DNA from 4 places in the Salinivibrio sp. SS2 genome. Region 1 is predicted to be linked to each of the others. Evidence: predicted binding sites of a transcription regulator. Region 1 holds the regulator's gene; each other region holds the start of a gene.
What was found. Region 1 encodes CRP, which controls carbon source genes, mostly activating them, when cyclic AMP is high. Its sites were predicted from a motif close to TGTGANNNNNNTCACA; they were not measured.
Positions count from the first base shown of each region.

Region 2: the regulator CRP is predicted to act here: its motif matches at 2,201-2,216, upstream of BGK46_RS17015 (NupC/NupG family nucleoside CNT transporter).
Region 3: the regulator CRP is predicted to act here: its motif matches at 3,575-3,590, upstream of malT (HTH-type transcriptional regulator MalT).
Region 4: the regulator CRP is predicted to act here: its motif matches at 1,668-1,683, upstream of nagE (N-acetylglucosamine-specific PTS transporter subunit IIBC).

Region 1 is NZ_MEBP01000097.1:12,318-18,574, forward strand. It holds gene BGK46_RS11950 (ABC transporter ATP-binding protein) at 1-1,832, shown strand, start outside; gene BGK46_RS11955 (TIGR02444 family protein) at 1,775-2,320, shown strand; gene BGK46_RS11960 (hydrolase) at 2,307-3,269, shown strand; gene BGK46_RS11965 (YheU family protein) at 3,417-3,635, shown strand; gene BGK46_RS11970 (phosphoribulokinase) at 3,695-4,564, shown strand; gene crp (cAMP-activated global transcriptional regulator CRP) at 4,816-5,448, shown strand; gene BGK46_RS11980 (hypothetical protein) at 5,578-6,257, shown strand, end outside.
Region 2 is NZ_MEBP01000145.1:1,270-7,526, forward strand. It holds gene BGK46_RS17005 (hypothetical protein) at 1-12, shown strand, start outside; gene yjjG (pyrimidine 5'-nucleotidase) at 80-763, opposite strand; gene BGK46_RS17015 (NupC/NupG family nucleoside CNT transporter) at 907-2,130, opposite strand; gene BGK46_RS17020 (BCCT family transporter) at 2,773-4,389, shown strand; gene BGK46_RS17025 (DUF294 nucleotidyltransferase-like domain-containing protein) at 4,567-6,257, shown strand, end outside.
Region 3 is NZ_MEBP01000113.1:15,671-21,927, reverse strand. It holds gene pulA (pullulanase-type alpha-1,6-glucosidase) at 1-531, opposite strand, end outside; gene malT (HTH-type transcriptional regulator MalT) at 724-3,432, opposite strand; gene BGK46_RS14370 (glycogen/starch/alpha-glucan phosphorylase) at 3,927-6,257, shown strand, end outside.
Region 4 is NZ_MEBP01000080.1:26,586-32,842, forward strand. It holds gene nagA (N-acetylglucosamine-6-phosphate deacetylase) at 1-735, opposite strand, end outside; gene nagB (glucosamine-6-phosphate deaminase) at 747-1,547, opposite strand; gene nagE (N-acetylglucosamine-specific PTS transporter subunit IIBC) at 1,849-3,360, shown strand; gene glnS (glutamine--tRNA ligase) at 3,573-5,240, shown strand; gene fcrX (ferric iron uptake transcriptional regulator FcrX) at 5,371-5,817, opposite strand; gene BGK46_RS09110 (DUF4442 domain-containing protein) at 6,014-6,257, shown strand, end outside.

The DNA.
Region 1 (6,257 bases):
TCGGCAAAAACGGCTGTGGCAAATCCAGCTTGTTTGCACTGCTTCGCCACCAGCTGACGTTAGATGCGGGCAGCTATCATTATCCTAGCCAATGGCAAGTAGCTTGGGTGGCACAAGAAACGCCCGCACTGGAAAAAAGTGCGCTCGAGTATGTCATTGATGGCGATGCCGAATACCGTGAACTGCAGATGGCCTTAGCGGATGCGGAACAAAGTGATGACGGTCATGCCGTGGCGACCTTACACGATAAACTGGATGCCATTGGTGGCTACAGTATTGAGGCGCGCGCCGCCAGTTTGCTCGACGGTTTGGGCTTTAGTCAGGCGCAAATGCAATGGTCACTCACGCAATTTTCGGGCGGCTGGCGGATGCGCTTAAACCTTGCCCAAGCACTGCTGTGTCGTTCCGACCTCTTGCTGCTTGATGAGCCAACCAACCACCTCGATTTAGATGCCGTGATGTGGCTGGAAAAGTGGCTGCAGCAATACCCCGGTACCTTGGTGCTGATTTCCCACGACCGGGACTTTTTGGATCCTGTCGTCAACCGTATTATTCATATTGAGCATCAACAGCTAAATGAATACACGGGCAATTATTCCGACTTCGAGCAGATGCGGGCGCAGAAGCTGGCGCAACAACAAGCGCAGTTTGAAAAGCAAAAAAAGCAGATTGCCCACATGCAATCTTACATCGACCGCTTTCGTTATAAAGCCTCAAAGGCGCGCCAAGCGCAAAGCCGGATTAAGGCACTGGAGCGGATGGAAAAGGTGTTGCCGGCGCAATACGATAATCCATTTAGTTTTACCTTTTTCACCCCAGATGCGCTCCCAAATCCTATCTTGATGATGGACAAAGTCGCTGCGGGGTACGACAAGACACCGATTGTGGAAAATATCCGCCTCAACCTGGTCCCTGGCGCGCGTATTGGTTTGTTAGGCCGCAATGGTGCGGGTAAGTCTACGCTGATCAAACTTCTTGCTGGCACCTTGCCAGCCATGGCCGGTGAGCTCAGTTACTCCCAAGGGGTAAAAATTGGCTATTTTGCGCAGCATCAACTCGACACGTTGCGCATTGACGAAACCCCACTGCAACATATGAATCGCCTTGCGCCCACCACAGCCGAGCAAACGCTACGTGACTTCTTAGGGCGCTTTGGCTTTCAGGGTGATAAAGCGCTTGAGACCATTGGCCCCTTTTCGGGAGGCGAGAAGGCACGCTTGGTATTAGCGTTATTGGTGTGGCAAAAGCCTAACCTGCTGCTGCTTGACGAACCGACTAACCACCTTGATTTAGATATGCGCCAAGCCTTGACGCTTGCCCTACAATCGTTTGAAGGGGCGATGGTGATCGTAAGCCATGATCGCTTTTTGCTGCGCGCGACCACCGACGATCTTTATCTTGTCGACAACGGCGCGGTGCAACCCTTTGACGGTGACTTACACGACTACCATCGCTGGCTTGGCGAGCAACAGCGTGCCGACCGCGCGGAAAGTAAAAAACAAAACGCCGATGACAAAGCCGCCCCCCAGCAACGTCAGGTCGATCGTAAGGCACAAAAGCGTCGCGAGGCCGAACTTCGCCAAAAAACAGCGCCACTTCGTAAAAAAATTGACAGCCTAGACACAAAAATCGAACAGCTCTCTGCCATTATTGCCGATGCAGAGACCAAACTGGCCGACCCAACAATTTATGGCGCAGACCAAAAAGCCCAACTCGCGGAACAATTACAACGCCAGGCTGATGCCAAATCAGCGCTGGAAGAGGTAGAGCAAGAATGGATGGAGCGACAGGAAGAACTGGAAGCCATGGAGGCGGCATTCAATCAAGCCTAATTCCCGGCCAAGCGAATGCAGCCGACCTGTGGCAGTTTTGTTTGCAACACTATGGCAAGCAAGACGTCAAACAGGCGTGTCTTAAATTGCAAGATCAGCATCAGGGCAACGTCAACCTTGCCCTGTTGCTGGCTTGGCTGGAAAGCCATGGCTATGGCCTAGCCCCAGAGAGCCTCAGCCAACTTAAACAATCGCTCAGCCGCTCTGAGCATTTGCTGATTGCCTACCGCAACCTACGTCGCGATATCAAACCGCGCGTTGGCGCGGGACAATATAAAAAAATGCTGAATTTCGAGCTCAGCCTCGAGAAGTTCCAACAACAAGACCTCATCCACGCCTTGAATCAACAAACATGGCTGACCGAGTCGCCCTCGCCGTTGGCGTATTATTGCCGTCAGCTCTCGCCCTCGGCCAAATCGCTCTATCCCACTCTGCGCGCCGGTGTGGTTAAAGAAGATGATCAAGGAGACGCTAATGACGCCCTTTGAACCGATTCCCAGCGCCCGTAATCCTCATCTACAAACCATCATGCCACGGCTGATGCGGCGGCAACCCGTGATCTCCCCTTTGTGGCAACAGCTGGATTTACCGGATGGTGATTTCGTCGATCTCGCTTGGACACAGACGCCTCAGCCCGGCCAACCGATAGTGGTGCTTTTTCATGGCCTCGCTGGCAGTTTTCATAGCCCGTACGCGAATGGATTACTGGCTGCTTTTCAGCGCCAAGGCTGGTGCGGTGTGGTGATGCACTTTCGTAGTTGCAGTGGCCGCTTAAACCGCGTCCCGCGCACTTATCACTCAGGCGAGACACAGGATGCGCGCTATTTTTTGACCACATTGCGCATGCGTTATCCTCAGCATCCCATTCATGCCGTGGGCGTATCGCTAGGCGGCAACATGCTGGTGCGCTATTTGGCAGAGTATGCGGATGATCCGATTGTCTCCAGCGGCTGCGCAGTGTCACCCCCCTTAGACCTTGCCGCCTGCTCGTTACGCATTCAGCAAGGGTTCTCACGTGTCTACCAAGCGTACCTACTCCGCTCGATGCGGCAAACCCTGTCAGATAAGCTTACGCGACACGCCCAAGTAGGTCGCTGGCAAGCTGGCGAGCAGCCCCGTATTTCGACCTTATTCGAGTTTGATCAAACCGTCACCGCACCACTGCATGGGTTTGAGGACGCACATCATTACTACCAGCAATGCAGTGGCTTATCCGTATTGCCTGCGATCCGCGCCCCTTTGACCATCATTCATGCCAAAGACGATCCTTTTATGACTGATGCGGTGATCCCAACCACGCCATTACCGGCCAATATACGCTATCAACTCACTGACCATGGCGGACATGTTGGGTTTGTCACTGGCCATTGGCGTGCACCGCGTTTATGGTTGGAAGAGGCAGTGCCCGCGTGGATAGCTGAGCAACTCGGCACCTGATGCCCCAATCGTCACGATAAATTGTGACTAAATCGACATAGACACACTGCACCTACACGCATAATTCGGTAAAATGGGAGCTAATTCACAACCTAAGCATGGAGATGGCGTCCGTGCCATCCCGATGTCAGCAAAAGGTGATGTAGTATGATGGTTCCATGGCAATCTGTGCCAGCCGAGACCTTGACCAATTTAATTGAACACTTTGTGTTGCGGGAAGGGACAGATTACGGTGAGCAGGAAGTCAGCTTTGCTGAGAAAGTTGAACAAGTGCGTGAACAATTAAAATCCGGCGACGCCGTGATTGTATACTCTGAGCTGCATGAGACAGTGGATATTCGTCGTCAGCGCGATCTCAGACCGTAACACCGCCTCCCCTTGTGGGCTGCGGTGTAAATTCAGACTGATCAATGACAGGGCTCGTCATGTCGGCTAAACACCCAATCATCGCTGTGACCGGTTCATCCGGCGCAGGCACAACCACGACCTCCGAAGCGTTTCGTAAGATGTTCAATATGATGAACATCAAAGCCTCTTGGTTAGAGGGCGATAGCTTTCACCGCTTCACGCGGCCAGAAATGGATGTTGAGATCCGTAAAGCCCGTGAACAAGGTCGTCATATTAGCTACTTTGGTCCCACGGCCAACGACTTCCCACGCCTTGAGCAATTTTTTAAAGAATATGGCGAACAAGGCACAGGTAAATACCGTCGTTATCTACACACCTTTGATGAAGCCGTGCCTTATAACCAAATGCCGGGCACCTTCACCCCCTGGCAAGATCTGCCTGAAAATACCGACGTATTATTTTATGAAGGCTTGCATGGCGGGGTGGTGGATGGTGACGTCAATGTCGCCCAACATGTTGATTTACTAATCGGCATGGTGCCTATCGTTAACTTGGAGTGGATTCAAAAGTTTGTCCGCGATACGCGCGACCGAGGCCATTCCCGCGAGGCTGTCACGGACTCGATCGTGCGCTCCATGGATGATTATTTGCACTACATTACGCCGCAGTTTTCTCGCACACATATTAACTTCCAACGTGTCCCGACCGTAGACACATCCAACCCGCTGAATGCAAAAGGGATCCCTTCACTCGACGAAAGCTTTGTTGTGATCCGCTTTCGTGGCATGAAGAACGTCGATTTTCCTTATTTACTGCAAATGATCAGTGGCGCCTTTATGTCTCGGCACAACACGCTGGTCGTGCCCGGCGGTAAAATGGGATTTGCGATGGAGCTGATTATTCGCCCCTTGATCCAACAGTTGATTGAGAAAGGCAAGATAGGTTAACCGCCGTAGCGCACTTAACGTGTATTACTTCTCAGGTCGTGATCTTAGCCACATTTTTGCCGATTTTTTAGGCGGTTGGCTTAGATCAAAATCAAGAAATCCAGATAGAAAAAAGATACACTCTTGTTAACATACAGTGAGCTTGTAGCCTGCGCCAAGACCTCGTATTCTGTGCATTGGACTGATGGGTTTCCATTCAGACAAAGACAGGACGTCGTTGCCGGGCAACACATGCAGAGGAAATAAGTTATATGGTTCCAGGAAAACCTCAAACAGACCCTACACTCGAGTGGTTCCTTTCACATTGTCATATTCACAAGTACCCGTCCAAAAGTACTCTGATCCATGCAGGGGAAAAGGCGGAGACCTTGTACTACATCGTGAAAGGTTCTGTGGCCGTACTAATCAAAGATGAAGAAGGCAAGGAGATGATCCTGTCTTACCTTAACCAAGGTGACTTCATCGGCGAACTTGGTCTGTTCGAAGAGGACCAAGAGCGCACCGCATGGGTACGTGCGAAATCACCTTGCGAAGTGGCAGAAATTTCATTCAAGAAATTCCGCCAGCTGATCCAAGTTAACCCAGACATTTTGATGCGTCTGTCCTCTCAGATGGCGCGTCGCCTGCAAGTGACCAGCCAGAAAGTGGGAGACCTTGCCTTCCTGGACGTGACCGGCCGCATTGCGCAAACCCTACTTAACTTGGCGAAGCAACCTGACGCCATGACTCACCCTGACGGCATGCAAATCAAGATCACACGTCAAGAGATTGGTCAGATTGTTGGTTGTTCGCGTGAGACGGTTGGGCGTATCCTTAAAATGCTGGAAGAGCAGAACCTTATCTCAGCTCACGGTAAAACCATTGTGGTTTACGGCACACGCTAATCCTCGCGTGTTGCGACAAAACCGGCGCTTTTGCGTCGGTTTTTTTGTTTTTATTGACTGGAAACTAATTACCTAAGTTCTACACTTCAGAAACGACCCATCTAACAACTGATTAACAGGATGTCGTTTATGAGAAGCTTACGTCAAACCCTTGCTGCATTGCTACTCGCGGCGGTTTCTTCAACTGCTGCGGCGAATATCACCATTGTCCATCCAGAACCACGGGCTGGCTCTGCCCTCGATTTATACGCTATCGACTTGATTGAGTTTTTAGCGGAAAAATCGGGTGAGTCTGTCACTTTACAGGCCTTTCAAGGCCAAATTGGCTCTCAGTCTCGTAAAGTGGAAATGCTAAAACAAGGACGACTGACGGTAGATTGGCTCGGGGCCGACCGTACCCTTGAGTCAGAGTTACTTCCCATCCGTTATCCAGTCTTTCGGGGTCTATTAGGCCATCGCTTGTTCATTACCAATCAAGCCACCGAACCCAAGCTTGCACAAATCAGTGACCAAGCTGGGCTCAATAATCTGACCATGATCCAAGGGCAAGGCTGGGCGGATGTGAAGGTCTTGCAGTCGGCGGGATTTCGGGTTCGAGAAATCTCAAGCTTTGAGAATATCTTTAAAGGCGTCGATACCGGACGGGCCGACCTCTTCCCGCGTGCGCTTATCGAGCCTTTTAGCGAGCTGGCAGAGCGACCTCAATATACAAATCTGTTGGTTGATCCGCACTTAATGCTAATCTACCGCTTCCCAATGTTCTTGTTTGTATCGCCCCAAAACCCAGAGGTAGCGACCATGCTCAACGA
Region 2 (6,257 bases), on a different contig from region 1:
GACCGCAGCTAATTTGCCCCACTAGGCAAAGACATCGTTGGAAAGCAAAAAAGAGAGCATTGGCTCTCTTTTTTTATGATTAGGCGTTGTCAGGCATGAGCCACGCTTGGAGTGCATGCAGTGAGTCCACTTGGTGGGTAGGCGTCACGCCTTCTGGTAGTGGCTTTTTGTCGCGATTCAACCAGCATGTGTCTATGCCTGCGCGCATGCCACCGAGGACATCTGCCATTGGATTATCGCCGACCATGAGGATTTGAGACTTAGGTGGATGGCCCATTTTTGCAAATGCATGCTCGAAGATGCGAGGGTCAGGTTTGGCAAAACCGACTTGCTCGGATACCACGAGAGTAGATATGGCGGGCTTGAACCCTGTTTTTTCCAAGCGCACATCCTGTAACGCGGTAAAGCCATTGGTGATAATACCAATGTGTGCGTGTGGACGAATCGCGTTTAGCAGTGCTTCTGCGCCTGGGAGTGGCTCACAGATCTCGGCCATCGCATCCAAAAAATGCTGGTTTAGCGTTGTCGGAGCCACCTTGAGCCGCTCTCCCCAGTGGGTAAAGCGTTTGGTTTGCAGCGTGTGTGCGTCTATTTCGCCATTTTGGTATTGCACCCACAAAGGTTTGTTTAGTTCTGAATATTCGGCAAAGGCGTGCTGGTCGAAATCGACATCATAGTGTGAAAACATGCGTTGCAGTCCTGCAAACGCATCAAAGTGAAACAGTGTTTCATCTGCATCAAAAAGAACCCAAGGATACCGCATGGTGACTACATCTCTTTACGTTAAGTAAATGAAGTGTAACAGATGAAGTCTGTTCTCTTCGAGGCTTTTTTGTGCACTCACCGTCCTTGGTGAGAAACACTGAACCATCAGAATGATGGCAAAACTATCCAGCGTGATTGAGGTTATAAAGTCAGATACAGCCCTGCCAATGTTGCGCTCATCAGATTCGCTAAGGTGGCGGCAAGAATGGCACGCATTCCTAATTTGGCGATATCACCTCGGCGCTCTGGAACAATACCGCCCAGTCCGCCCATCAACATCGCGATCGAAGTGAGGTTGGCAAAGCCGCACAGTGCAAAGGTAACAATGGCTTGGCTATGGGGAGAAAGTGCACCTTTTAGGTTCATAAAATCAGCAAACGCCACAAATTCATTCACCGCAATTTTCTTACCAATCAAGGTACCAGCAGTCATTGCTTCCCCCCACGGAATACCGATGAGCCAAGCGACTGGTGCAAACACATAGCCGAATATCCACTCCAGACTCAATTGAGGCATATTGATCATCGGGCCAAGTTTGCCCAACCCGCCGTTGATCAGCGCAATCATGCTGATCACGGCCAGCAAGCTAGCCCCGACTGCCATCGCAATTTGTAATCCACTTAAAGCACCTTGTGTACCTGCATCGATCAAGTTGACAGGCTTATCGTGGTTATCTTGCTCGGCTTGCGCTTGGGTATGACTGATAGGCGTTTCGGTCTGCGGGACCATAATTTTTGCCATCATTAGACCGGCTGGTGCGGACATAAAAGCGGCAGCGATCAGGTATTTCATTTCAACACCGAGGCCTGCGTATCCAACCATGGTGCCTCCAGCCACGGAGGCTAATCCGCCGACCATGACTGCAAATAATTCTGAGCGCGTCATTGAGGCGAGAAAAGGGCGCACGACAAGAGGGGCTTCTACCGATCCGACAAAGATATTGGCAGTGGCTGACATCGATTCAGTGCGCGAAGTGCCGAGTACGCGTCGTAGTACGCCACCGATCAGGCGAATAATCCAAGCCATGATCCCTAAGTGATAAAGCACGGCGATCAGAGCGGAGAAAAAGACGATAGTTGGTAAAACGTTGAAAGCAAAGATAAAGCCAAGTTTAAATTTCGCGAGATCACCAAACAGAAACTCAGCACCAATATCGCCAAAGCTAATTATTGCGGACACGGCTTCTGATGCGTTAGCCAAAATACGCTGACCAAGCGGGACGGAGATAATAAACCCGGCAAAGACGATTTGAATAATGAAAGCGCCACCGACGGTACGCCAGTTGATCGCACGACGATTTTCTGAAAATCCAATCGCGATTAGAAAGAGGACGCTAATCCCCAAAAGGCCGATGCCAAATTGCATGATGCTTGCTCCGCAAACGTTAAACTGGGATGGAAAACGATTGCGGCGGTATTGTACTTATTTTTCTCAGTGTGACAAGTATCACGAATAAATCATATTGTTGCATTATTTTGCATTTTTGTGGCCTGGAGGTTATGTGCTCGTAGGCGAGTCGTGCGAACTCAGAGCTGCTTCACGATAGGTACTTGAACAAACGCATGCTATTCACGATGTCTTTGTGATCCATCAAAAGTTTTGCTGGTGAACATAGGTATTTTTTGTGAGCACTATCAATGAATTCTTTTTATGATACGGCGTATTTCCGCTAAACCTAAAAGAGGAAAGTGTGTGACACGATCCTTTATAGCTCTGAAATAAAGAGTTCAAATGAGTTCTAGGCCGCGTCTAGCCTGGGGTTTGAGTGTATATATTGATTAATAGTTGGTTATAAAATCGACATTTGGTTAGTGCCCTAATTAAATCGTTGCGCATTTATGTTAGGGTAATGAGCTGTGTGGATGTTGCGGTTCTTGCTGCTGGTCAACTTTTTTATCCGCGTTTTGCGATGGAAAGGCCAATTGAGCGCACAGGCCACCGACACTCACAGGCTTCCGAACAAACGGACTAAGGAGTTAACTCGTGAGCGATAAAAGCCATGAAGATATGATGAAACCGGACGGGAAAGTTAACCCGATCGATACTGACTACCAGGTCGGTCAGGATAATGTGGCCGTTAAACTTGGCCCGTTTGGTTTTGATATTCACAACCGAGTATTTATGGTCTCGGGGCTGGCCATTATGGCCTTTGTATTTGTCACTTTGGCATTTCAAAACCAAATCGGCCCTGTTTTTGGTGATCTTCGGGGTTGGTTGACCTCGAATCTAGACTGGTTCTTCCTTTCTGCAGGTAATATTTTTGTTATCGCCTGTCTAGTACTGATTGTGTCACCTTTGGGTCGCGTTCGTCTCGGCGGGACAGAAGCTAAGCCGGATTATAGCTATGCGGGTTGGTTTGCGATGTTGTTTGCCGCCGGTATGGGTATTGGTTTGATGTTCTACGGTGTATCAGAGCCGTTAACACACTTCCAAACGTCATTGGGCGGTACCGCTGTTGATGCAAACGGTATTCGTACCGACTGGGCACCGTTGGGCGCAGCAGCCGGAGATGCTGAAGCGGCTCGACGCCTAGGTATGTCTGCAACGATTTTCCACTGGGGTCTTCACCCTTGGGCCATCTACGCTGTCTTGGCGCTAGGTTTGGCTCTGTTTGCCTATAACAAAGGCTTGCCTTTGACCATGCGTTCAGTCTTTTACCCGCTCTTTGGCGAGCGTGTATGGGGCTGGACCGGCCACGTGATCGATATTCTTGCGATCATCGCGACCCTCTTTGGTCTTGCAACCTCACTAGGCCTTGGCGCCTCACAGGCGTCTGCTGGTCTTCACTATCTGTTTGATACGCCACTGGGTAACACCACAGAGGTGCTGCTTGTCATGGGTATCACCGGTATGGCCATCCTGTCTGTGGTTGCTGGGGTAGATAAAGGGGTGAAACGCCTCTCCGAAGTGAACATGTTGCTTGCACTGCTACTGCTTATCTTTGTGATTGCAGTGGGTCCAACGCTAGCCATTTTGACCGGTTTCTTTGGTAACCTCGCCGCGTACCTAGAAAACTTGCCTGCGCTGTCTATGCCGTTTGCACGTGAAGATGCCAACTTTACGCAAGGCTGGACCTCGTTCTACTGGGCATGGTGGATTTCATGGTCTCCATTTGTAGGTATGTTTATTGCGCGTGTTTCTCGTGGCCGCACAGTGCGTGAGTTCATCACCTGCGTATTGCTGATCCCATCTGCTGCTTGTGTGTTGTGGATGACCGCATTCGGTGGTACCGCGATTGGTCAATTTGTGAACGAAGGTTACACCGCAGTTGTAGACGCTGAACTGTCACTGAAACTGTTTGCAATGTTGGATGATTTGCCGTTGGCATCGATTACTTCATTCATCGGTATCATTCTAGTTATCGTGTTCTTTGTGACCTCGTCTGACTCAGGCTCACTGGTTATCGATACCATCTCTGCGGGCGGTAAAGTGAACGTGCCAGTGCCACAACGTGTTTTCTGGGCGTCTTTCGAGGGCCTAGTTGCGGTGGCGCTTATCCTTGGTGGTGGCTTGGTTGCCCTACAAGCGATGGCGGTTTCAACTGGCTTCCCGTTCACGATTGTACTGCTGGTAGCGACTGCTTCCTTGTTCAAAGGGTTAGCATCAGAGCCGCGCGCTAAGTAACTGTACGTGCTAAGTAACTAACAGTTAGCTATGATGAAAAAGGCAGGCCCTCGGGACTGCCTTTTTTATTACCAACAACCTTGATATGTGATGGGTGAGACTAAGCTTTTAGGTTTCATCTATTGTGAATATTCAATCGCATACCCTTGCACTTTCTCGCAACGCTAGGTGAGCATCATGGAAGCTGAACAAGTTGAAATTGCGACATTTCTTTCCCAATACGCCCCTTTTGAATCGATTCCCGAAGAGGTGGTTGCTGAGGTCGCGCAAAGCATCGAAATTAGTTATCACCGAGCGGGCACGACGATTTTTGCCTACGGCGATGAGATTCATGATTTAGCCATGATCCGTAGCGGTGCTGTCGAGCTGTATCGTCGTAATGGCACCTTGTACAACCGTATCGCCGAGGGGGATATTTTCGGTCAGATGGGCCTTTTGATGAACAACCGGGTGCGTATGCCCGCCAAGGCGATCGAAGACACCTTGGTGTACTTCATCCCTGAGGCGACATTTAACCGCTTGTTTGATGAATTTGAACACTTTGCCGATTTTGTCGAGGTCGAAGACCGGACGCGATTACGTCAGGCGGTATCGAGCCATAATGAAGCCAATGATCTGACGACGTCCAAAGTTAAGAAGCTGATTATTCGCGACCCCGTGATGATCGATAGTACCGACTCGGTACAATATGCAGCGCAAGTTATGTCGCAAGAAGCGGTCTCGTCAATTTTGGTGATGGGCGATGAGCCCGATCCCGAAACCGGCTTCAATCCCGTGCTGGGGATCATTACTGATCGTGACTTACGTAATCGCGTGTTAGCAGAAGGCTTGCCTTATGAAACGCCGGTACAAGAAATCATGTCGCCCCAGCTGATCACCCTCGATCATAATGCTTACATCTTTGAAGCCATGCTCACCATGCTGCGCTCAAACCTCCACCACGTACCGGTATTACAACATGGCAAACCACTGGGTGTGGTCGCACTATCGGATATTGCACGTTACGAATCGCAAAACAGCTTGTTCCTCGTCGCCAGTATTTTCCGCCAACAATCGGTGGACGATTTAGTGGTGTTGGCGAAACAAGTCAAAGATTGCTTTGTACGCATGGTCAATGAGGACGCGAACTCACACATGATAGGGTCTGCGATGTCTGTGATTGGCCGCAGTTTTAAGCAGCGCCTGTTGGAGTTGGCAGAAGAAGAACTGGGTGAGCCGCCTATCCCGTATTGCTTTTTGGCGATGGGATCGATGGCACGCGATGAGCAACTGATTGTGACCGATCAAGACAATGCCATTATCTTGGACGATAGCTTTAACTACGACGAGCATAACGCGTATTTTGAGGCACTATCGAAGCGCGTGTCTGATGGGCTCGATGCCTGCGGGTATACCTATTGTACTGGTAATATCATGGCGACTAACCCTGAGTGGCGGAAAACACTGAAAGAGTGGGAACAATGCTTCGCCGATTGGATTGATAATCCGAGCCCACGCTCTTTACTCGACAGCAACATCTTCTTTGATTTAGATGGTGTCTATGGTCGAACTAACTGGGCTGAACAACTCAAAGCCTTCATTGGTCGCCGTGCACGTCGCAATAATCGCTTTTTAGCATCAATGGCGCGCAATGCCTTAAATCGCACACCGCCCTTGGGCTTCTTTAAAGATTTCGTGATGGAGCAAGATGGGCGACACAATAACTCGATTAACCTCAAACGCCGCGGCACAGCGCCATTAGCCGATCTTATCCGTGTACACGCATTAGCTATCGATTCGCGCTCACAAAACTCGTTTGAGCGCTTAGACGACATTATTGAATCTGGGATCTTGCCCAAAGGCCGAGGGCCAGACCTTCGAGATGCGAT
Region 3 (6,257 bases), on a different contig from region 1:
GATGGCCCCATAGTTAAGTTTTTCGGCGTGTTCTGCGTACAAGGCATCAAGCGCGCGGGCCGGTTGCACATCGGTTGCGGTTAATACGGTATCACCGTCTTTGGCGATAGCGAGAAGCTGTCCTTTAAGCCATTGCTTCAGCGCAATATCAGCGTCAACAAAGTCAAAATCGAACCCTTTGACGTTACCTTGCAAATGGGGAAACGATGTCTGCCAATGATCGCGCGTGGCAAGGGTGGATTCGACACTCGCGGTGGCGTTTTCCACCTGTTGTGTGTCCGGGTTATAGCGCATCGTGCCATCAGCGGAGTAATACAAGGTGAGCGAGGTGGCGTTGGTTTGATGAGTGAGCAGGGTATCGGCGTCAGCAAATAGCACACTGGCATCGCTGGTGCCCGCATCACGAACACTGGCGGTTGGGTTGGTATCGACGTCAGGGTTATCGTCATTTAACGGACAGCCTGTTAATACGATTGCCGAGGCAATCGTAAAAGGCAGTGCAAGAGGATGTTTATTTAACAGATGATTCATCAGGTTGACCTTTATGTTTTGTAGGGAGGCCAAGCTTACTGAAAGGTGAAATGTACCAACTGTGATCGCGTTATAAATCAACTGATGAATAAGAAAATATTTCAATAATTCAATAACGTATCACGAAAGGTAGGCGGAGAATAATCAGCGCCTACGCCCTTAGCGAATAGCCAAAGGCGTAGGCTTCATCCGTTAACTACCCATCAGTTGCAGTAGATTTTCTGCAGTGACAATCGCTTCTTTGCGGTTTGCAATATTCAGCTTTTGGTAAAGGTTACGGATATGCGTTTTGATGGTGGTACCGGCGACATCGAGCTCTTGAGCAATTTGTTCATTGCTCAAGCCCGAATAGATGAGCCCAAGGACTTGCCACTCGCGTTGCGTGAGCGAGCTGGTGCGCACTAACTCGGGGACGTTGGGGTGTTTCACCAATTTTTCGACGAAATCTTCATCAAAGTGAACGGCGCGGCTGCGCTGATGACTGGCAATTTCTTTCAGCAGTTGCTGAGCGCGATGACGCTCTAATGCCCCGAGTGCTTGCTGTTGAAGCAATTGGTGCAGTAAGGGCGCAATAGCCTCGCCTTCGATTAAGAAGTTACCCACCATGCCGGTCTGGTTGGTTAGCGTGAGCGCCTCTTGCAGTAGGGTTTTCGCATATTCTTCTTCCTGCTCTCGGCTGGCGAGTACGGCTTCCACAATCAGGTTGCGGTTTTTATCCGTGACTAGGCATGCGCGGTCGGCTTCTTTACGTAAGAAGGCCAACGCCTCGCGGGCTTTGTCATGATGTCCCAGTTGTAAGTACGCACGGGCAATATTTCGCCATTGCAGTTGGCAAAAATGGTTGCTGGCAGTGTCGGGACGCACGGCTTGATGGAGCCATTCATCGATATTGGTGAGCTCATGTTTGGCTTGCCAGTATAAGAGTAGTGACAGCGAGGCATTGGCGGTCCAGTCTACGTGGTAAACCGATTCACGAAGAAGGTGTTCGATATGGTCGATATACTTTGAGGCTTTATCGAGCTCACCACGGCTAATCGCGACGCGAGCCAGCATGGAATAACTGTGCAAGTGTTTGCTCGGCGGCTGCGTTTCCAGCACGCGAAGTCCTTTATGCGCACAGACTTCGGCTTCATCCAATCGATGCCAGCACCATAGAATTTGTGCCCGCAAGCGCAGCGCAAATTCATGCAAAGGGACTTGGTGGAGCTGCTGATCTTCAATCAATTTATCGGCGCTATCCAACAATTCGAATGCCGCTTGCACGTAGCCTTGTGCGAGCAAAATTTCGCTTTGTTGTAAAATCGCCCATAACGCTTGGTGATAGACTTGATGCTGGCGCGCGAGTTTCTCTGTTTGCTGCATCATAGACAGAGCGCGATCAAGCTGCCCAACCACGTGATTTACTTCTCCCACCACGGATGTGGCGACAATGCGACCGCGATAGTTCGCGCTGTCAAGTTGGCTGAGTGCCAGCTCAGCCAGCGCCATCGCTTGGTCAGGGTCATTGCGATTGATGGCAACTTGGGCCAGTAACGCGTTGGCATTTCCCTGATAATCAATATCAAGCGTGATATTACGTTCTTGGTAGGCTTGCTCTGCTTCTGCGAGAAGTTCGCCGACTTCATGATATCTGTGTTGACTCTGCGCTAACCACGCGCGTAGCAGACCTAAGTTGGGGTAGGTGAATAGCAACTGATTACTGATTTGGCCGATAGCCGCCTCTAGGGTCGAGAGCTCTCCACGATTAAACATACGCCAACCATGCTGATTGAGGATATCCGCCATCAAGGTATCGTCTTCGGCGTAGCGGGCGTGGCGCAATGCTTGATGGGGCGTATTCAGCTTTAGCCAAGCCAATGCTGCCTGTCGGTTTAAGTGTTGTTGCTGTTGAGGGATCCGTGCTTGACGCTCATGGGCGAGAAACTCTGCAAATAAATGGTGGAAGCGGAACCAGTTATTGTCTCCTTCCAACGGATAGATGAATAAACCGTAGCGGTTGAGCGATTCGAGCATGCCGAGCGCGTCTTCGCGCTCGGTCAGCGCAAAGACCAGCTCGTCATTAAACATTTCCAGCACGGAAACTTGCATTAAAAACTGACGAGTTTCACTGTCCAGCAGATCGAACACTTCTTCGACCAAATAATCCCAAAGGTGGGCATGGTTAAAACTCGCGCAGGAGGCGGCACTTTGCATCAGGGTCCGTTTTTGATGCTGAGCCTGAATCGCAATTAATTGTAGGGCAGATGGCCAGCCCTCGACGTAGGCACAAAGGGTGCTCGCGGTGGTTTCGTCGACACCATCGGCGACACGTTGATTAAAAAAGCGGGTGGTCTCTTCATTATCGAACGCAAGCAGTTCATTGCCGATCTCGATCATCAGATCGCGAACCCGCAAATTTGCTGTCCCTAGCGGCGGATTCGCGCGCGAGGTCACCACCAAAGTCAGGCTATCGGGCATGTGCTTAATAAAAAAGCGCATTGCTTCGTGAATGTCTTCATTGTCGATCAATTGGTAGTCATCCAATACCAGATAACAGGTGGACTGTAACCCAGCCAGCTCAGCGAAAACATCGGAGAGCAGCGCACGCAGGGATGAGAACTGGCGTTTTTCTGCTAGCTTAACGGTATTGGGGCACCCATCGTGGGTCGCTTTATTTAATGCTTGCAACAAGTAGTTGATAAAGCGGAAGCTGTCGTTGTCGCTGTCATCAATGCTGAACCAGCCGACATGGTTTTGATCGGCGAGCCATTGTGCGGCCATGGTGGTTTTGCCGTAACCTGCCGGCGAGCGGAACAACACCAATTTGTAATGTGGCGCTTGTTGGAGGATATCCAATACGCGCGGGCGCAAGATGGCATTGTAGAGACGGCCGGGACGGGTAAGTTTTGACGGGATCCACATAGCGAGAAGGTCCTTTACAGCGAGTGCGGCTTTGCCGCGTTTATCCTTGTACGCAAGTGTATGTAACTGGTCTGTCACAAACTATGATCCAGCGCTGATAATGGTGCAATTGCTCTATTTTGGTGCAGCTACGCCTTTTAATTGTGATTAAAGTCACTAATTTTATTGTTTCGGATACGGAATATAGAAGATGTTACACGCCAGAGACGATGAATGCCCCCACAATTTGCGTTAGCGCACAAAATTAACAAAAGGGATTGTTCTTTTTTCACAGCCGTATTTTGGTCAGTGTTCCCTCAAATTGTGATTTTTATCACCTCAATATCACGAAATTCCTCCATTGATGAGAGCAAGCTCACTCACAGCTTGTGATGTGGCTCTCTACGCCCTGACAACTCCTCCTTTCCTCCTCCTGTCTCGGGAGGATGTTTGCATCGACAGGCTTGGGCAGGATGACTGTCATCGAGATTTTCTTCCATTACGAGAGCGATGACATGACGCCTAAACAGCAACACGCATTTGATAAAAGCGCCTTTAAAGCCAGTATGACCCAGCATTTGACGCAGCTTGGTCGCACCCCCGAAACCGCTGAGATGCGCGATTGGTATCTCGCCTTAGGCCGCGCGCTGGCCGAACATACCACCAGTGATCTGGTTGCGACAGAAAACGATTTAGCCATCAAACAAGCGAAGAGTGTGAACTACTTATCCCTTGAGTTTTTGATTGGCCGTTTAACGGGCAACAACCTGATCAGCATGGGGCTTTACGATGAAATTGCGGCAGTGGTCAGCGAGTTTGGGTTTGGCCTGACCGATTTGCTTGAGCAAGAGCGTGATCCTTCGTTGGGGAATGGTGGTTTGGGCCGCTTGGCCGCGTGTTTTATGGACTCGCTCGCAGCCCAACAGTATCCAGCGGTCGGCTATGGCTTGCACTATGAGTATGGTCTGTTCCGTCAATCATTTAAAGATGGCGCCCAACAAGAAGCACCGGATGCGTGGCGTGAGCCAGAAGGCTATCCGTGGGAAGTGGTTCGTCCTGACCTTGCCCAAACGGTTGGCTTTTATGGCCACGTAGCGGTGATTGAAGAAAACGGTCACACGCGCCGCGAATGGGTTCCTAGCCTTCATATTCAAGCGATGCCTTGGGATCTGCCTATCGTGGGCTATCAAAGTAATACGGTTTATCCACTTCGCTTATGGGAAGGTCGAGCACTGACGCCATTTGCACTCGATGCCTTCAATGATGGTGACTATACCCGTGCGCAACAAGCCGCGATTGATGCAGGCAACCTGACCAAAGTGCTTTACCCGAACGATAATCATGATGCGGGTAAAACGTTGCGTTTGATGCAGCAATACTTCCACAGTGCGGCCTCCGTTGGGGATATTCTTCGTCGCCATTTAGATGCTGGCCACCCACTGGCTGCCCTTCCAGATTATGAAACCATTCAGTTGAATGATACTCACCCGACTATCGCCATTCCTGAGCTGATGCGAGTGCTGTTGGATGAGCATCATTTGAGCTGGGATGACGCTTGGTCTATCTCCAGCCAGACGTTTGCTTACACCAACCATACCTTGCTTCCAGAAGCGCTGGAGACGTGGAGCGAGTCGTTAATGGCGAACTTGCTGCCGCGTCACATGGAAATCATTTTTGAAATCAACCACCGCTTCTTGCAAGACGTTGCTGCGAAATGGCCGGGCGATGTCCGCAAACAGCAAGTGCTGTCTGTGATTGACGATCAGGGCGAGCGCATGGTGCGCATGGCAAACCTCTGTGTGATTGGCTCGTACGCGGTCAACGGTGTGGCGGCGTTGCACTCTGAGTTGGTAAAACGCGATCTCTTCCCTGAATTTGATGCGCTTTATCCGGGCCGTATCCAAAACGTGACCAACGGGATCACGCCACGTCGTTGGTTGAAGTTCTGTAACCCAGATCTCTCTGCCCTTATCAGTGAAAAAATTGGCGACCAATGGCCGGCTCATCTCGAGCAACTGGAGCAAATTGCCCAGTATGCTGATGACAAAGCGTTCCAAAAAGCCTTTATGGCAGTGAAAAAGCGCAACAAGCAGCGTCTTGCTGATTGGGTAAAAACCCATCTAGACATCACGCTAAACACTGACGCCATCTTTGATGTTCAAATCAAACGTCTTCATGAGTACAAGCGTCAACATCTGAACTTGTTACATGTGATTTCTCTGTATCACCGTCTGATCCATGAGCCGAATTTCGATATGACGCCTCGTGTGGTGTTCTTTGCTGCCAAAGCCGCGCCGGGCTATGCGCTCGCCAAATCGATCATTTTTGCGATTAATAAGGTGGCAGAGACGATCAATAACGATCCACGAGTCGGTGACAAGCTTAAAGTCGTCTTTATCCCTGACTACCGAGTCAGCATGGCGGAAATCATTATTCCTGCTGCTGATGTGTCTGAACAAATTTCGATGGCCGGCAAAGAAGCGTCGGGCACCGGCAATATGAAGATGGCGCTTAATGGTGCATTGACTATCGGGACCATGGATGGCGCGAACGTCGAAATTCGTGAGGAAGTGGGTGATGACAATATCTATATCTTCGGCCTCGACGTGGAAGGCGTGAATGCATTGCGTGAGAAAGGTTATCACCCTGATCACGAATACCATCAACAGCCGCTGTTAAAAGCGTCGCTTGATAGCCTGTTGGATGACACCTTCACGCCGGGACACCCAGGATTACTCCGTCCGGTATTCGATAGTGTGATGGCCAGTGGCGACCCGTATTTGTGCTTAGCGGATTTTGCCGATTATGTGCGTGCTCATAATCAAATTGATAGCGATTATCGTGAC
Region 4 (6,257 bases), on a different contig from region 1:
GTCAGCAATAACGCCGGTGTAAACCTCGGGCGTATCATAAATCGCGCCAACCATGCCGGGCTCGCGACCGGTTGTGGCCGTCATTGCATTGAACAGGTGGGTCGCAAACCCAATCCCATTAGCAAAGCCTTCGCGTGCTTGCTCATAGGTTGCGTTAGTGTGACCGGCGGAAACGACAATGCCTGCTTTGGTGAGGGCCTGAATGTGCGCTTTGGGTGCGAGTTCGGGCGCCAGCGTCAATTTGGTAATCACGTCGGCGTTGTCGCACAAATACGCAATCATCTTGTCGTTGCTGGGGCGAATATAGTCGAGACTGTGGATCCCTTTTTTTGCGCTGTTTAAGTAAGGCCCTTCTAAGTGTAAGCCTAAGGCTTGATGCGGATGGTGGGCTTTGTACTCGCGCATCGCGTTGATCGCCGCACGCATGTCATCATCTGAACTCGTGATCAGAGTTGGTAAGAAGTTGGTACACCCAGACTTCAAGTTTGCTTGGTGCATGGTTTCGATAGTGTCTGTTGTGATCGCATCGTTAAACATGACACCACCGCAACCATTAAGCTGCAGATCAATGAAGCCCGGGCTAACGTAAGCTCCGTCGAGTGAGCGTTTTTCTATCTCTGTCGGCAGCGCATGTTGCGGGCAAACGTCCTCAATCACGCCGTCACGGATGACAATAGCGTGGTCATCAAGCACTTCATGACCAGTAAAAATCCGGCAGTGGGTTAACGCATACATGCTGTTATTCCTTATAAATTATGAATGTTCTGGGCTTCAAGCTCCTGAAAATACTTCACTGTTTTTACTTTTAGTTCGGCAGTTGAAGGCGCATCGCACACAATCATGGCTTTAGGGTGCAGCTGCAGCGCGGAAACAGTCCATAAGTGATTGACTGACCCCTCCACTGCTGCTTGAAGCGCCTGAGCCTTATTGTGGCCAGTGACCAAAATCATGATCTCTTCAGCATCGAGTAGCGTCCCGACGCCAATGGTAAGCGCGTGCTTAGGTACTTGATTGATATCTTTATCAAAGAAGCGAGAGTTTGCCATACGGGTATCTTCGGTCAAGGTTTTGATCCGTGTCCGAGAAGCCAGCGAAGAGGCAGGCTCGTTAAACGCAATGTGACCGTCGTTACCTACACCGCCCATAAAGAGGTGGATCTTGCCGTAGGATTTGATCTTGTCTTCATAACGTTTGCATTCCGCATCAACATCGCTCGCATTTCCGTTCAGTAAGTTGATGTTTTCTTCTTTAATATCAATATGCTTAAAGAAGTTTTCATACATGAAGGTGCGATATGATTGGTCATGATCGGCTGGGATATTGCAGTACTCGTCCATGTTGAACGTTACCACATGCTCAAAGCTCACTTCGCCCTGATTGAACAGGGTGATCAGTTGCTTATAAGTATTCAGTGGCGTACCGCCTGTTGGCAATCCGAGCACAAATGGGCGTTCGGCGCTTGGAGCGAATTTATTAATAGTATCAACGATATATCTAGCCGACCATAGGCCGACCTCATGGCTGGTTTGTAATGGAATGAGTCGCACAGGACACCTCGATAAATCAGTGGGCTTACGGGTACAGCATAACGAATATGCTCATTTATTTTTATCATAAAATAAGTTTTATGATCTGGCTAACATATTTCTCTGTGTTTGGTGTGGATCGGTGATAAATCTCACAAATAAGGGGGTTTTAATTTGCGAGGCGAATTTATTGGCATAAACTGCAATTGACTAACATTGTTTGACAAAAAAAGTGCTTTGGTCATTATCTCACGCGATACGCCAGACGCAGAAAACAACAAATACTGCGGCATGGCTCTGAGAACACATAGGGGGAACGAAGGTGAATATTCTTGGATACGCGCAACGTATAGGTCGTGCGTTGATGGTGCCGGTAGCGGTACTACCAGCCGCAGCGATCTTGATGGGGGTCGGCTACTGGCTTGACCCAACAGGTTGGGGTGGTAACAGCGCATTGGCTGCTTTCTTGATTAAATCAGGGGCAGCGATCATTGACAATATGTCCGTACTTTTTGCCATTGGTGTGGCTTACGGCATGTCAAAAGATAAAGATGGTGCGGCTGCCTTGGCAGGTTTCGTCGGCTTTATGGTGATCACCACGCTTTGTGCGCCTGGTGCTGTAAGCCAAATTGGTCTCGTGGATGTTGCACTAGACAACAATGAGCTGGCGTTTAGCAAAATCAACAACCAATTTATTGGTATTTTAATTGGTGTGGTATCGGCGGAGCTTTACAACCGTTATAGCGGCGTTGAGTTGCCAAAAGCACTGGCGTTCTTCAGCGGCAAACGTTTGGTTCCCATTCTTGTCTCTGTCGTCGCTATTGCGATTTCGTTCGTGTTGATGTTTGTATGGCCGGTCGTATTTGGTGGTCTGGTTCACTTCGGTGAAAGTATCACTAACTTAGGCGCCGCGGGTGCAGGTATCTACGGATTCTTCAACCGCCTATTGATTCCAGTTGGTCTTCACCATGCGCTTAACGCGGTATTCTGGTTCGACACTGTGGGTATCAATGACTTGGGCCGCTTCTGGATGGGCGCACAAGGTCTTGCTTCTGGAGAAGCAATTAAGGGAACCACAGGCATGTACATGGCCGGCTTCTTCCCTGTGATGATGTTTGGTCTACCTGGGGCGGCACTAGCGATTTACCACACTGCGCGTCCAGAGAACAAAGCACGTGTGGCATCTATCATGATTGCAGCCGGTTTTGCTTCATTCTTTACCGGTGTCACTGAACCACTCGAGTTTGCCTTCCTGTTCGTGGCACCTGTGTTGTTTGTGTTGCATGCGTTCTTGACAGGCATCTCTTTGTTCATCGCGGCCACCTTTAACTGGACTGCCGGTTTTGGCTTCTCTGCAGGTCTTGTCGACTTGGTGTTGTCGTCAAAAAACCCCGTTGCTAACGAGTGGTACATGCTACCTGTGATGGGCTTGGTATTCTTCGTGCTTTATTACGCGACATTCCGTGCGGCTATCATGGCCATGAACCTGAAAACCCCGGGTCGTGAAGATGACAGCATTGAAGGCGCATCTGCCGGAAACGCGAATACAAATGAAACCAGCGATAACCGTGAGCTAGCACGTAAGTACCTCAAAGCGTTAGGCGGACACCAAAACCTGACATCTATCGACGCTTGTATCACACGCTTGCGCCTATCGGTAGCAAACCGTGAAATCGTCGATGAAGCGAAACTCAAAGCCATTGGCGCGATGGGTGTCGTGAAGTTAGGGGATAACAACTTGCAAGTCATTCTTGGCCCATTGGCCGAAATCATTGCCGGTGAGATGAAGCAAATCCCGGATAATGAAGATTTGTCTGCAGTGAAATTGCCATAAGCGACCACACACAAAGACACTCTTAACCCGAAAACGCCCGGCTAACGCTGGGCGTTTTTTTATGCACGGCAGGTGGAATGAGCAAAAAAAGCGCATTTAGGGGCATGCGAGGGTGAGTTTAACAACAACTGGTTGAGTAAAGTGCCGGAATAAGAGATCATAGTATCCATGTAGCTGTAAAATTCGCACTGTTTTGATACGAGGTAACCTTGATGAGTGATGCTGAAGCTCGTCCAACCAATTTTATTCGTCAAATCATTGATAAAGATTTGGCGGAGGGAAAACACACATCAGTCGTGACCCGTTTCCCGCCGGAGCCTAATGGCTATCTGCATATCGGTCACGCTAAGTCTATTTGCCTGAACTTCGGTATTGCACAGGATTATCAAGGTGAGTGCAATTTGCGCTTTGATGATACCAACCCAGAAAAAGAAAACGTTGAGTACGTTGACTCGATCAAACGCGACGTGCAATGGCTTGGCTTTGAGTGGGCAGGTAAAGAGCGCTATTCATCAGACTATTTTGATAAGTTGTACGGCTTTGCGGTTGAACTGATTGAAAAAGGGTTGGCGTATGTCGATGAATTGAGCCCAGATCAAATCCGCGAGTACCGTGGTACGTTGACAGAGCCGGGCAAGCCGAGCCCTTATCGTGATCGTGCGGTGGAAGAAAACCTCGCATTATTTGAAAAAATGCGCGCGGGCGAATTTGCCGAGGGCACTGCGTGTCTTCGCGCCAAAATCGATATGGCGTCACCTTTCATGGTGATGCGCGATCCGGTTATCTATCGCGTACGTTTTGCTCATCACCACCAGACGGGTGATAAGTGGTGTATTTATCCGATGTATGATTTTACCCACTGTATCTCGGATGCATTGGAAGGGATCACTCACTCGTTATGTACGCTGGAGTTCCAAGACAACCGCCGCTTATACGACTGGGTGTTGCAAAATATCACCATCGATTGCACCCCGCATCAGTACGAGTTTAGTCGCCTAAACTTGGAATACACGGTGATGTCCAAGCGTAAGCTCAACCAACTGGTGTCAGAGCAGCTCGTCAATGGCTGGGATGACCCACGTATGTTGACGATTTCTGGTCTACGTCGTCGTGGTTATACGCCAGCGTCTATTCGTGAGTTCTGCAAACGAATTGGTGTCACCAAGCAAGATAACATCATCGAAATGAGTGCACTGGAGTCGTGTATTCGCGATGATCTGAATGAACGCGCACCGCGTGCGATGGCCGTTCTAGACCCTATCAAGCTAGTGATTGAAAACAAAACGGATGACGTTGAATGGCTAAGTGCCCCTAACCATCCAAACAAACCAGAGATGGGACAGCGTCAGGTGCCTTTCTCTCGCGAGATCTGGATTGAGCGCGAAGACTTCCGTGAATCGGCTAACAAAAAATATAAGCGTTTGGTGTTGGATAAAGAAGTACGCCTACGTAATGCTTATGTAGTCAAAGCCGAGCGTTGCGAGAAAGATGAGCACGGAAACATCACTACGGTCTATTGTAGCTACGATCCAGAGACGCTAGGAAAAGACCCTGCGGATGGACGTAAAGTAAAAGGGGTAATCCATTGGGTATCGGCCACAGATGCTGTTCCGGCTGAGTTCCGCTTGTACGATCGCCTCTTTACTGTGCCAAATCCTGCAAGTGCAGAAAACTTCGTAGAGACGATTAACCCAGACTCTTTGCAAGTGATGCACGGGTACGTTGAGCCTAGCTTGAAAGACGCGCAGCCTGAAGCTGGCTATCAATTTGAGCGCACGGGCTACTTCTGTGCGGATAACAAAGACAGTCGTGCGGATGCATTAGTCTTTAACCGTACCGTAGGCTTACGTGACACATGGGCGAAGATTGAAGGTAAGTAACCTTTGTCTTTACGCAACGAAAAAGCCGGCATGCATTGCCGGCTTTTTTATGGGTTTGTCCCGTCCTGAAATTCGTTGATATAAAGAGAGCTTCTTTATGACAACATCAAGTCACTCAAACTTTGATCATTCAGTCATCATTGTGAATCGAAGGATCGGCTTTACAGTCGCCCTCTTGGCAGTGACCATAGAGATACAAGCTATGGTTGGTAAGACGAACATTAAAACGACCGGCAATTTCCTTTTGACGCTCTTCAATCAAATCATCCGAAAACTCAATGACTTTACCGCAGTCAAGACAGACGAGGTGATCATGGTGGTGCTGAGTCGCTAACTCAAACACCGATTTTCCACCTTCAAAGTGGTGACGGGTGACAATGCCAGCATCATCAAACTGGTTGAGGACGCGGTATACCGTCGCTAGGCCAATTTCTTCGCCTAGATCAATCAACTTCTTATACAGGTCTTCGGCACTGATATGCTGGCAATCGGGCTGTTGCAGCACTTCTAGGATCTTGAGCCGTGGCAGCGTGACTTTTAGCCCAGCTTGCTTCAACGCCTGGTTATTGTCTGACATGTGTATCTACCTGTTTTCTGCCTGCGAGAGACAGTTTGATTAGCAAGGAAAATATTTATTAAGACTATCAAAATTGCTCGGCGCTCGCCACAGCAAGGAACGCTTAGACGAACGAATTTTGATCATTCTTGGTTGCAACAATGTTTTCGAGATGTAAATATTGTCTGGTAAGACCAGATAAGGACGTCAATCAGTTATGTATCGGTTCTATAAACCAAGAATTGTGAAGTGGGCATTAAATAGTTGGCCTCCCTTCTGGGGAGCGGGGATCCATATTGAGTCTATTAGTGACGACTTTAAGTGCGTCAATATGCGGTTAAAACTGCGCTGGTGGAACAAAAACGCGAATCGAACACAATATGGTGGCAGTATCTTTTCACTGACCGATCCTGTTTATGCCTTGATGTTAATGGGCATACTCGGTCCACAGTACCATGTGT